DNA from 2 places in the Paenibacillus sp. J22FR83 genome. Region 1 is predicted to be linked to the other one. Evidence: a T-box and tRNA genes for the amino acid it is inferred to sense, from the RefSeq annotation. Region 1 holds a T-box; the other holds one or more tRNA genes.
What was found. The T-box of region 1 lies ahead of leuS (leucine--tRNA ligase). A T-box ahead of a tRNA ligase gene usually reads a tRNA of that ligase, here a tRNA-Leu.
Positions count from the first base shown of each region.

Region 2: it has a tRNA-Leu gene. The T-box ahead of leuS (leucine--tRNA ligase) is inferred to sense a tRNA for this amino acid. The anticodon was not compared.

Region 1 covers NZ_JCAUAM010000011.1:269,889-276,484, forward strand. The annotation lists gene AC58PV_RS21105 (ComEA family DNA-binding protein) at 1-314, opposite strand, end outside; gene comER (late competence protein ComER) at 542-1,375, shown strand; gene leuS (leucine--tRNA ligase) at 1,403-3,862, opposite strand; T-box leader at 3,943-4,186, opposite strand; gene AC58PV_RS21120 (class I SAM-dependent DNA methyltransferase) at 4,257-5,018, opposite strand; gene AC58PV_RS21125 (CvfB family protein) at 5,020-5,916, opposite strand; gene rsfS (ribosome silencing factor) at 5,913-6,260, opposite strand; gene yqeK (bis(5'-nucleosyl)-tetraphosphatase (symmetrical) YqeK) at 6,280-6,596, opposite strand, start outside.
Region 2 covers NZ_JCAUAM010000002.1:110,474-117,069, forward strand. The annotation lists gene AC58PV_RS04050 (ABC transporter permease) at 1-21, opposite strand, end outside; gene AC58PV_RS04055 (helix-turn-helix transcriptional regulator) at 125-2,512, opposite strand; gene AC58PV_RS04060 (glycoside hydrolase family 88/105 protein) at 2,640-3,653, opposite strand; tRNA gene AC58PV_RS04065 (tRNA-Leu) at 3,888-3,969, opposite strand; tRNA gene AC58PV_RS04070 (tRNA-Glu) at 3,986-4,057, opposite strand; gene AC58PV_RS04075 (methyl-accepting chemotaxis protein) at 4,228-5,970, opposite strand; tRNA gene AC58PV_RS04080 (tRNA-Ser) at 6,116-6,204, opposite strand; tRNA gene AC58PV_RS04085 (tRNA-Asn) at 6,210-6,285, opposite strand; gene AC58PV_RS04090 (SprT family protein) at 6,305-6,596, opposite strand, start outside.

The DNA.
Region 1 (6,596 bases):
ACAGGGATTGGCGAAGCTGTAGCCTGCGTGTCAGTTCCTACGGAGTTTGATTCTTCAGATCGTGGAGCTGTGTAAGTGGATACATCTTCAGACTTAGGTGCAGCGGTCGCACTCGCTTTTGGTGTCGCTTTCGGTTTATCTGAGCCGACAGACACTGCTTTTCCTGCTGCCGCTTTTTTCTCATTCTCCCCTTGCATAAGCAATTCTTCCATCTGTGTATTGATTGGCATGAACGCTGTTTGTATCGTTGGCTGCCCTCCACGTAGAAATGGCCACACCACCCAAACGAATAGCGCGACACCGCCAAGAATCATTCCAATTCTCCTTACTCTATTTCCAAATAAATCCACATGCTACCTTCTTTCTTAGCATATTTGCCATTAGGCAACCATATACATAAAAAAGCGTCCCATGGCTACACGGTTAGTCACACAATGTATGAGACGTGCATGTATGTTTAGGCTTGCTTTTCATGGCTGAGTAACCGCGATTATAGGTTGGTTTTCGTATACAGACTGATTTTATCGGGAGGGATTACTTGATGAAAGCTGGATTCATCGGTACTGGGAGTATGGGAAGTATACTGATAGAAGCATTCATTCATTCCGGGGCATTCAATCCCGAGCAAATTATTGCTAGCAATCGGACATTGCGTAAAGTTGAACTACTTGCGGAGAACTATCCTGGTCTACAGGTGGCAGAATCGAATCGTGAAGTCGTACGTGGAAGTGATTTGATTTTCCTTTGTGTGAAACCATCCGAGTTTAAAAAGGTTATTGATGAAATCAAAGAGGACGTGCTTTCCTCTCAATTTATAATATCCATCACAAGTCCCATTCTGATTAAGCATTTGGAAGGCCTATTACCAGCTAAAATAAGTAAAATCATACCGAGTATTACGAATTATGTGTTAAGTGGTGCTACGCTATGTATTCATGGGAATCGCATGCAGCCTGAAGATAAAGAATGGCTTGAAAACATTTTCACACATATCTCTACACCGATTCGAGTATCCGAGAGTTATACGAGAATATCATCTGATTTATCAAGTTGCGGCCCTGCTTTCCTAGCTAGTTTTATTCAAGCATTCATTGATGCAGCTGTGGAAGAAACAGGTGTTTCTGTTGAGGAAGCTACTTTACTTGCTAGTGAAATGACATTAGGTACTGGGAAATTGCTTACAACGGGAGGATTTAACCCTATCTCCTTACAAAAAAGGGTATCTGTTCCAGGAGGAATTACAGCAGAAGGTTTGCGCATTTTGGAAAAGGAATTTTGCGGTGTGTTCTCTCAAGTCATTCGTGCTACGCATGCTAAGTATGAAGAAGACATTGAGAAGGCTGAGCAGCTCCTTACGATAAAACAAAAGCAGTAGCCTTCCCAATGCATGAATCCTTCGTTCTTAACCTACAACGATATTAACTAATTTACCTTTAACAACAATCAATTTGCGAACGGCCTTTCCGGCGGTCGCTTCTTTGACTTTGTCGAGTTCGAAAGCCAATTTCTCCATCGCTGCTTCATCTGTATCTTTGGAGATCATGATGCGGTCAACGATTTTGCCATTGATCTGTACAACGATTTCAACTTCGTTATCTACCGTCCATGCTTCGTCATAAGCTGGCCATGGTTCGTACGTGATAGATTCCACTCCGCCTAATTTCTCCCAAAGCTCTTCAGCCAAGTGAGGTGCAAGTGGTGAAAGCACCTGTACAAAATTTTTCATCGCTTCGAGTGGCAAACGTTCTGTTTTATAAGCTTCATTGACAAAAATCATCATTTGGCTAATCGCTGTATTGAAGCGAAGTGCCTCGAAATCTTCCGTAATTTTCTTGATCGAACGGTGCCAAGTACGCTTGAATGCATCACTGCCTAGCGTCTCATCCCCGCTAATTTTCGTATGAAGCTGGCCGTTGTCATCAACGAACAAACGCCATACACGATTCAAGAAACGGTTAATGCCATCTACACCTGTTGTGTTCCACGGTTTTGTAGCTTCTAGTGGCCCCATGAACATTTCATAAATACGAAGCGTATCCGCACCTTGATCATTCACGATATCATCTGGATTCACGACATTGCCGCGTGATTTACTCATTTTCTCCATGTTTTCGCCAAGAATCATCCCTTGGTTAACAAGCTTATGGAACGGCTCTTTGGTGTGAACAAAACCAAGATCATAAAGCACTTTATGCCAGAAACGCGCATACAGCAAGTGAAGAACCGCATGCTCCGCTCCACCAATATACAGATCAACCGGAAGCCATTGTTTTTGCAGCTCATCTGAGCAGAATGCTTGATCATTCTTCGGATCGATGAAACGTAGGTAATACCAGCAGCTTCCTGCCCATTGCGGCATCGTATTCGTCTCACGACGAGCTTTCATACCTGTTTCTGGATCGATTGTGTTCACCCATTCAGAAACGTTAGCAAGCGGTGACTCACCTGTACCGGACGGTTTAATTTCATCCACTTCCGGAAGCAATAATGGCAGTTGATCCACTGGAACTGGCTTCATTGTGCCATCTTCAAGGTGTAGAATCGGAATCGGCTCACCCCAGTAACGTTGACGGCTGAACAACCAGTCTCTCAAACGATACGTTACTTTGCCGCGGCCCTTGCCATTTTGCTCCAACCAAGTGATCATGTGATTGATACCTTGCTCAATGTTTAAGCCATCGATCGGACCAGAGTTCACATGCTTGCCATCGCCAGCATAAGCTTCCTTCTCCACATCTCCGCCTTGAACAACTTCGATAATTGGCAGAGCAAATTGCTTCGCAAACTCCCAGTCACGTTGATCGTGACCTGGAACCGCCATAATCGCTCCTGTGCCGTAACCGCCAAGAACATAATCAGCGATCCAAATTGGCACTTTCGTGTCATTAACGGGATTGATTGCATAAGCCCCTGTGAACACGCCTGATTTGTCTTTCGCCAAGTCTGTACGCTCCAAGTCACTTTTACGTGAAGCTTTCTCTTGATATTCTTTAATCGCAGTAGCTTGCGCTTCTGTTGTAATCTGAGCGACTAGCTCATGCTCGGGTGCCAACACGCAGTACGTCGCTCCGAAAAGCGTATCTGGACGTGTTGTGAACACAGTTAAGCTTTTGTCCGAATGACCTTCAATTGCAAATTGAACTTCGGCTCCTGTGGATTTACCAATCCAGTTACGCTGCATATCCTTAATACTCTCGGACCAATCAAGCTCCTCCAGATCCTCAAGCAAACGCTCTGCATACTCCGTAATTTTCAAAATCCACTGACGCATCGGTTTCCGAATAACCGGGTGGTTACCACGTTCGCTTAATCCATCAATGACTTCCTCGTTCGCAAGTACAGTACCAAGCGCTGGGCACCAGTTAACAGGTACTTCATCAACATAAGCAAGACCTTTATTGTACAGTTGGATGAAAATCCATTGTGTCCATTTGTAGTACTCCGGATCCGTTGTGGAGATCTCACGATCCCAATCGTAAGAGAATCCAAGGGACTTAATTTGACGACGGAATGTATCGATGTTTTTCTTCGTAAACTCGCGAGGGTCATTCCCTGTGTCTAAGGCGTATTGTTCTGCAGGAAGACCGAACGCATCCCACCCCATCGGGTGAAGGACGTTAAAGCCTCTCATCCGCTTAAAACGAGAAACGATATCTGTCGCTGTGTAGCCTTCTGGATGTCCTACATGCAAGCCTGCACCTGAAGGGTACGGAAACATATCTAGCGCATAGAATTTCGGCTTATCCGAATTTTCCAACACCTTAAATGTTTTCTTCGCATCCCAATACGCCTGCCATTTTGGTTCAATCGCTTGCGGATTATAGCCCTGTTGTTCTTTCGTTTCTTTCAATTCCTGTGTCATAGCTTATATGCCTCCTTAAATTACTCTCTGCTCATGTATGCCTATACGCACAAAAAAACCTCACATCGCTAGCGGATATCGCTAGGGACGAGAGGTATAATTCCCGTGGTACCACCCTAGTTAACACAAGGCGTTCTTCACCTGTGTTCACTCTGCCCCTTAACGCGGGTGAGACGATCCAGCTAGCGCATCTGATCCAGGATCAGGCGGTTCACCTTCTAGCTCCGAGGCGAGTTCTCAAGACGAACATCTGTCGGCTCACACCCTAGCTCCGACTCTCTGAAAGATGCTGTTCAAGGTACTATTCCTCATCTAAGCTTTCCATACAACTGATTAGCTTTGATTATATGTAAAATAATGCCGCACTGTCAAGCTGATGACGATTCCGTCGGTATTATTTTTTTGCAATAAAGAAAGCTCGCTCGGTCTTCGCTGTTGGCTGCTCCCAAGTAAAGTCTGCTGCTTGATGCACTTCACGGAAACCTGCTTCGATCAGCATCTGTTCCAGCCACTGCAAGGGATACGCTCTTTGTTCATGCTGCTCATCAATGCGACGGAAAGTTTCGCTTGTTCCGCTGTCTTTGACAAAGATCGTTAAATCATGTTCAATCTGAACGCGTTCCTCATCTAACTCGCTTGTCCAGATATAAGCCACATCGTCTTCATTGAGAAAAAAAGGCTGCGATTCTGCGTAAGCGAACAATTGCTGAGGCGTATGTACATCAAATAGGAATAATCCACCGGGCTTAAGTCCTGCCCATGTTTGGCGGAAAGCGTCCACGATGTCCTCTTCCTCTAACAAATAATTAAGGCTGTCACAGAAAGAGATCGCAACATCAACTTCCTCGCCAAGCTCCCACTCGCGTATATCCTGCTGAATCCAACGGATGCCGCCACAGCGAAGTTGACTAGGTTGTTCGCTGTACTTCTGCTCAGCGACAGCAAGCATGTCCTCGGATAGATCAATACCCGTTACCTGTATGCCTTTTGCAGCCAATGGAATGGATAAATTGCCAGTCCCACAGCCTAAATCAACGAGCGTTGCAGGCTTTATACCAAACCGTTGGAAACTTTCCTTCACGAATCGAAGCCAATCGGCATACGGCATGCTGTTCATCAAGCGATCGTACGTGTAGGCGAATTTTTCGTAACTCATCTCAGCCTTGCGTCTCCTCTTGCTTCAGATAGGTCCAGTCCGCTTCCTGATAGACAAGCCCATCTTTCATTAGTTTGCCTAGCGCACGTTTGAAGGCTCCCTTACTGAGCCCGAATTTATCTTTAATAATATCAGCCTGTGTTTTATCCGAAAATGGCATCGCATTCCCTGGACGTCCACGCAGCACTTCTAGTATGCGTTCCGCATCTTCGTCGCGGCCTTTTTCTTTGGGAAGTCTCATGGATAGGTTAACTCGTCCATCTTCTTCACGTACGAACGCAATCCTCACATCCACTTCCTCACCTACGCGAAGCAAGCGAGTCCGCTCTTGTGGGATAATAAGCCCGATGATGCCATAGCCCAGCACACCAGCATCACAAATGACGAAAGTCCCCATTTGAAGAGGACGATACACCCTTGCTTTCACCCATTTGTTCGTCCAACTCGAAGGAGCTCGAACACAAAGAGGAGCCAAGTCGTCTTCAAGCGCTAACTTCGCGATTAATCGGCCCTGGCGATCATGAGCAAGCGTTGCGAATACTTTGTCCCCAACCTGAGGTCGAAGCTCGTCTAATTCAGGTACATGTCGGTAAGGTAATAGCAAATGCCGCCCTAGCCCCATCTCTAGGAAATAACCGAAACGCGGATGAATATCAACGACTTCTAGAAGCCCCACATGACCCATGGTCAACAGAGGTTTCCTCATAGTAGCCATCATCCGATCCAAGGTATCATGGAATAAGAACACTTCCACTTGATCTCCAGGACTGATGCGATTCCCTACGATTTCCGCATACGGCAACAGAAAATCTTGCGTACCATCGGTTAGAAAAAAGCCGTTTGGTGGAACTTCCCTTGCTACCTCGAGGGTAACAAGGGATCCTGCTTCCATTCTCATACGCGCTCCACAACTTTAGCATCGGACCAAAGTCTTTCGATGTTATAGTATTCACGGTCATCACGATGGAAAACGTGGAGAACTACATCCCCTAAATCAAGCAGCACCCATCTTGCTGTATCGATACCTTCATAGCCTCTAATATGAACACCATGTTCATGGGCTTTTTTACGAGCCTCGCCCGCAATCGCTTGAACTTGTGTTTCCGAATTCCCGTGACAAATCACGAAATAATCAGCGATTAAGGATACACCTTTTAAATTCAGGGTAACAATATCTGCCGCTTTCTTGTCTTCCGCTGCCTCAACAACGAATGCTAGTATTTCTTCTGGGTTTTTACTCATGCAATCATCCTCCATGTCATTAAGTTGTCTGTTGTATCTGTTCTAATAAGTCATTTCGAGTGCCAATCGTTAATGGATAAATGCGCTTTCCTTTGGAAATCAAGAAGTTGATCGTGGAGTCAAATCCGGCAATTAATGCACGTTCAAGACTCGTCTTCGCCAGTTCACGAATATGTTCAACTCCTGGGAAATCACGTCCTGGCTCCATATAGTCCGCTAGGCAAACAATTTTGTCGAGCAGGGTCATCCCTTCTCGACCAGACGTATGATACCGAATCGCATCTAATATTTCTTCATCATCAATTCCGAATTGCGACTGAGCAATGAATGCACCTG
Region 2 (6,596 bases), on a different contig from region 1:
CTGTCGTTTTACCGATGTCATCAGCTTACGGCTGCTAGCAATCTCAACGCAATCGTCACATTTTCGTGGCCTTTACAACGTCAAATGCGCCGCAGCCATGGGGGCTGCGGCGCATTTGGCGGAATCAGGAACGACTCCGCAGGCGATATTCGCCTGGTGTCATGCCTTCCGATTTTTTGAATACTCGAATGAGATGTGTGGCATTGCCATATCCAATCTCAGTGGCGATGTCTGCGATGTTCAATTCCGTTTTGAGCAATAGACTTTTTGCCTTTTCGATCCGATAACGGGTCACATAAGCAATGAATGTTTCTCCCAAATGCTGCTTGATTAGCTCACTCAAATACGATGGACTGATGCCGAGCTGATCTGCGGCGAGTTGGAGCGACAAGTCTTGGGCGTACCGTTCCTCAATCAATTTCTTCGTCCGATCCATGATCGTTTCCATCCGCAGCCGCTTCAGCCCGTTCAGAAAGTCAATCCCTGGAGCAATGACCGTTTCGCTGAACCAATCGCACATCGAAGGGGAAGCGTTCAACTGGGCAAATTCGGCATACAGGCTACGTCCCGGATATGTCTGTGTAAGGTCGGGGTCGTACTCCTGCAACAACCGGATGATGGAAACGAGCAGTTGCATCGCATACGTTTTGATTAGAGCAAAGGGAAGCCGACTTCCGTTCAGCCCATCGAAGAAGGCGTTCAGTTCCTGCGTTGCCTGCATGCGGTCGTCTTCGCGAATTGCCGCCAACAGCGCGCTTTCGCATTCTGCCGGATACGGCACAGAGACAACCGCCTCCGTCTCTTGGCCCCCGCGAACCACTTCATTGCCCGCCTTCGGCCAATTTTCCTGCAACGCATGAAGTGCATCCTGATACGAAATGGATAGTTCTCGGAAATCGGTGATCGGCCTGCCGACTGCGATCGTCACCGTCTGCTTCAGGTATGACGAAACCGCGTAGCGAATGGACTCCGCCGCACGTACTGTCTCACGTTCGGCGGCATGCTGCGGCATATTCAGAATGACGGCCACGTGTTGACGGGATATTACTGTTTCCGTCGCGAACTTGTCTCGCATCAATTCCTGACTAATATTCGCCACGGCGAACAGAAACAGCTTTATATCTTCGCCGCTCTGGAAGCGAGCGTTCTCACTCGTCGCATCCATCTCCGCCACGAGCACACTGAAAACCGGATCCGGGAAGAGCTGCGTTTCCGCGGGCTTCTGACGCAGCCACGGATCCATGCCGGCATTGTTGCCCAGCAGCGCAGACAGCAGGAAATGGTCACGTAACACCGGCAGCTGGCTGCTCCATTGTGAACGCACATCACCCATTTCCTTGAGGAGCGCGGCAATGCCGTTCTCAATGCGTGTGAAACCCTCGGCGTAGTCAGCATCGAACGGTTCCTGCTCTTCTTCTCCGCTCGCTTCCCCCTTACCCCGCAGTGTCAGGAAAATGCTTCGCAAGCCACTTTGGAATCGTCGAACGTTGAAATACGCGACAAACAGCGAAAGCATTGATAGCGTCACTGTCGCGACAATAATCCAAATCTTGAGTAACTGCGCGTTGCGCGACGCCGCATCCGCGGGAATCAGCATGGCATAGAGGAAGCCATATGCAGCAGAGCGTTCGGTCGTCACGTACATCGCTCCGACCTCTGTTTCCAGTTTGACCGGCCGGCTGCCTTCCACCCCATCGCCACTGGCAAGCAAGTTGCCAATCGCGTCTGGTTTCTCTAGCCTTAGTTGGCCGGCCTGAACAATCGTCTGCCCCTCCGGCGAAAATACGAGTAAACCGCCCCGGCTATCAAATGGAAAAGAGCGGATCATGTCAGCGATGATGCGTGTTTTGACGTTAACGATGAGTGCTGCATCAGGCTCCTCGTAGAAATATGGCAACGGAAGCACATAGGTGAGCGCTTCCGAGCCTTTGCCCGGATCACGATCCATTGCGCGTGGTGTAATCCACAGCTTCGATTTACGTTCCACCGCAGCTTGCCGCAAGTTCGGCAACCATGAGGTATCAAGAAAATTTCCCAGGTCAAATAACAAGTTCGACGTCAGCACGAGCTGCTGCTTGTGATGATAGAGATATACAGAATCGACCGCATGGATCGAAGCTGAGAAATTAGCCAGGTCACGCCTGATGTCATTGACTGCCTGCAACGTGCCGAGCAATGGGATTTCTTGGGTTTTGACGAATTGAAGCATTCCCGCCTGTAGCGAGAACTGCCCTGTCACTTCTTCGATTTGCCGAAGTAATTGATCCACCTGCTCCTTCATCTGAGCGATCGCTACTTCAGACGTCCGTTTCACTTCCGCTTCAATCAGGCGAAGACTTGTGTAATAGCTGAACGTCCCGAAACCGAGCACCGGCACGATAGAAAGAAGCAAAAGCAAGGCGATTTGTCGTTGTCGAAATAATTTGCGTACAAGGTTCATCAGCTTATCACCACTCTTGTTTCCGATTGGATGGGTCTGTTCGGCTTTATTATAGCAAAAGAACGCTTTCATCAGCATCGTCATCTTTTCGGAACTAGCAGTTTGGCGGTAAACATAGGGATATCTGGCGCTATACACATGAAAGAACCCAGGAAACCCAGGCTCTTGTTGTGTATGGGATTTGTGTAGGTTTCGGAGCTCAGCCGCTTTCCTTCAGCATCGCTGACAGCAGCATTAACAGCAAGCCTTGACCGTAGCCTTCCACCCTGTGCTGCGCTATGACGTGGTATTCGCCAGCGTGCTTCTGCACGCCCGTTCCGGCTGACACTCCGCGCAATACACCTTCCCAGTCCACGTGTGAAAGTGCGGCACGCGCTGCACGATCTGCCATCTGAGCATAGGCTTCATCCACGTTTCCGAAGCGAATTCCTTGCTTCACTGCATAGGCAATACCAGCTGCAGCGGACGTTTCCAAATACGTGTTCGGATCGTCGATCACCGTCGTCCACAAACCAGATATATCCTGATATTGCGATAAGCCTGCCAGTTGCTGCGCCAAAATGTCCTTAATTGCGCCCCGTGCTGGCTCCGTTTCCGGAAGCAGAACAAGCAGCTCCGCTGACACGATTGCCGCCCACGCATTGCCCCGCGCCCATAAGCAGCCGATCGGACCGTTTTTACGCTCATCCCAACCGTGATAATACAGGCCGTTCTCCTGCTGTAAATAACGTACATGTAGGAAATATTGGTTGAGTCCCTCGTCTACCGCCTGGCGATTCTCGAACAGCAGCCCTGCCTTGACCAAAAAGAGTCCAGCCATAAACAGCGTGTCAACCCACATCTGTCCGCCGAAGCTCGTTTCCACGAGCGTATGCTCGAACGCTCCGTTCGAAAGCCGTTCCGCGCGGTGCAGCAGGAAATCGGTTCTCGACTTGATGATATCCGCGTAATGTGTTTCACCCGAAGCAACATACAGCTCAATCAGCGAAAAGCACGGCGCCGTCGCATTCACGGTTTCAAACACGCGGCCTTGCTTTAATTGATCGTCAATCCACGTTTTCAAATACTGCAGCAATGAATTGTCCTTCGTTTCCTTCCATAACGAAACCAGACCATATAGCGCGACTCCTTCGCTCCAGTTCCATTCCGCCATTGGCATCCGCCTCGTCGCCTGCGAGACCTGCCCAACTATCGTGGCCAAATTGCGCGACATTCCTGTTCCTCCTCCAGTCTTGTATCTGGATTCAAACGTAAGCGCAGCGCGATTTCATTTCAATGATCAATTTTTTGGGGGCTATTGCATAGCCAGCTTTCCTGCAAACACGGTCAACACGCTGCCATATGCGCCTATTCGTTGGGATAATTAGCACCCAATGTGATTTGACTTATACGCAAGACAAAAAGAAAAAACCCTTAATAGTAAGGGTTTCCTTTAATAAAACTGGGATGCGGTCGGAGGGATTTGAACCCTCACGCCTTGTGAGCGCCACCCCCTCAAGATGGTGTGTCTGCCGTTCCACCACGACCGCATGAGAGATAAAACAATGACCCGTAGGGGACTCGAACCCCTGTTACCTCCGTGAAAGGGAGGTGTCTTAACCACTTGACCAACGGGCCATAACATCGTCATTGAACAACTCAGCCCGTTAAGGACGATAAGTGTTATTATAAAGGATTCTAGAATCTTTGACAAGCCTAATTCTTGGAAAAACTCATCTTCCATTTCATAGCTTAGGAGTCCTCATAACCACGTTACATGGACCATGAGAACCCCGTTACCATCCCTACTATTTCAGTTTAAAATAAGTTACCGATTCGTTCAATGTATCCACAACCGACTTCAGTTGTTCCGACGCAGCAGCAATATTCTGCATCATGGCAAGCTGCTCCTCCGTTGCTGCTGCCACCGTCTGAGATCTCATCAGAATGTGAGATGAGCTTGACGCTGACTGATCCATCGTAGCCGATATTTCTTCGGAGCTGGCCGACATTTGCTCCGTGATGGCTGACGTCTCATGAATCTGCGAGACGATATGTGTCACAGATTGCATAATCGTTTCAAAGCTTTGGTTCACTTCCTGCATCATTTGTGAGCCTGCACTTGCTTCCTGCTTCGTTGCATTCATCGATTGGGATACGCTATCAATCTCGACTCGCGTCTCGTAAATTAACTGATTAATTCCGTCGGCAGATTCGATGGATTGTGAAGCCAATTTGCGAATTTCTTGAGCAACGACATTAAATCCTTTACCATGCTCGCCTGCTCTAGCCGCCTCAATAGACGCATTCAGCGACAAGAGATTGGTCTGGTTGGCAAAGCTCGTGATGCTCGATGCAATCTGACCTATCTCATCAGACTTACGCGTTAACGAGAGAACGGTCATTGACAACTGTTCAACCGAACTCAATATATTCACAATTTGATGCTGCAACTTCGAAAGTAGTTCATTGCCGAGTGTTGCGTGCTGAGAGGTTAATGAGGAGTGATCCGCCATAACACTTGAGTTCTCTGCGACGCGTTGAATCCCAATCGCCATTTCCTCGATCGCTCGGCTCGTCTCTTCACTGCTTCTTGCTTGCACTTCCACTTCCTGCGTCATTTCTTGAATGTTCGAAGCTACATGCTCTGCAGCGTGAGCAGACTCTTTGGAGCTGTCCGACAGCTCCACGGAGGCATCGTGTACAAATTGGGTATTATGTGCAATCGTGCCGATTAGGCTTCTCATTTTGTCAACCATATGATCGACCGATTCTGAAATTTGTCCCAGTTCATCCTTCGCATACCTCAGTTGTGGCTCGTGACGCAAATCTCCCGTAGCAACCTCACTGGTAATGGTCATAATCCTACGAATCACCGACATAATTCTCCATATCACGAATCCGCCAGATCCTAGTAGAATAACGACGACGAACGCAACGCCGACATAAACACCTTTGGCTGTTTCCGTATTTTCCTGCTTAATATCATCAATACTCTGCTTCGCATGCGTGTCTAGAATTTCACCTATCACATTCAGCCCTTCACGCCCCTTCTCAAAGGTGGCCATCAGTTTAGCTTCATTCAGAACGCCTTTGCCAGCACTTCCCGCTTGAACAACCGCATTTGCTTCTTTAACCCATTGATCGAAAGAAGTTTGGAAACTGGATGCACTTTGCTCAATCGTCACTTGCTTCTCTGCATGTGCACTTCCCAGTAATTCCTTTGATTTTAAAATAGCAACCGCCTGTCCGACCCTTGTATTGGTTTGTTCAATATTGTCTTTAAGCACCTGCTGCTGGTTCGCCCTCTCCTCTGCAGTCAAGGTGCCAGCTACCAATAACTGATAAGCGTTCATCGCTTGATACATATCCCGGTCCGCATTCAAAATAAGGGACACACTTTTCTCTGTCGTCTCATACAAGGAGGAAGTCAATGTGTCCGTATTGGAGTCGTTTACCTGTAGAAGATATACGCTTGTACCTAAATAAAACAGAGAAGGTATTAATAGCAAAAAGATAAGACGCATACGGATCGAGAATAATTTAGTCACTCATAGTTCCCCCATTATTAACACTTTTTTATACACTATAGTGGACAAACGTTTAACAGATATTAGAAATTTGTTAGGATTGGGTGAGCTTAGAACGAAAAAAAATAAGCCCAACGGCATGAATGCCATTGAACTTATTTCGTGACGGAGAGAGAGGGATTCGAACCCTCGCACCACTTACGCAGTCTAACCCCTTAGCAGAGGGTCCCCTTATAGCCACTTGGGTATCTCTCCATGTATGGCTCCCCGAACAGGACTCGAACCTGTGACAACTCGATTAACAGTCGAGTGCTCTACCAACTGAGCTATCAGGGAATGAACAAGTTTTATTTTATTATGAAGGAGCTGTTAAGTCAAGCGTATACGATTTCAATTTTCCCCTGCAATTTCCACAAGCAAATTTACGCACATCCATTTTACGTTTCCGATAATACTCCGTCTTGCAATTTACGCACTCTAATCTATATTTATAGGCTTGTTTCGCCCGAGGGCGTGGTAAGGATTGGCAATAACGAGTACCTCCCACTTGGGCTAGCAAGGTTTTGAAATCCTGATCCCGATGCTGATAACCCCGCTTCAATATATGCAAATGATAATGGCAGAGCTCATGCTTGATGATTTTCTCA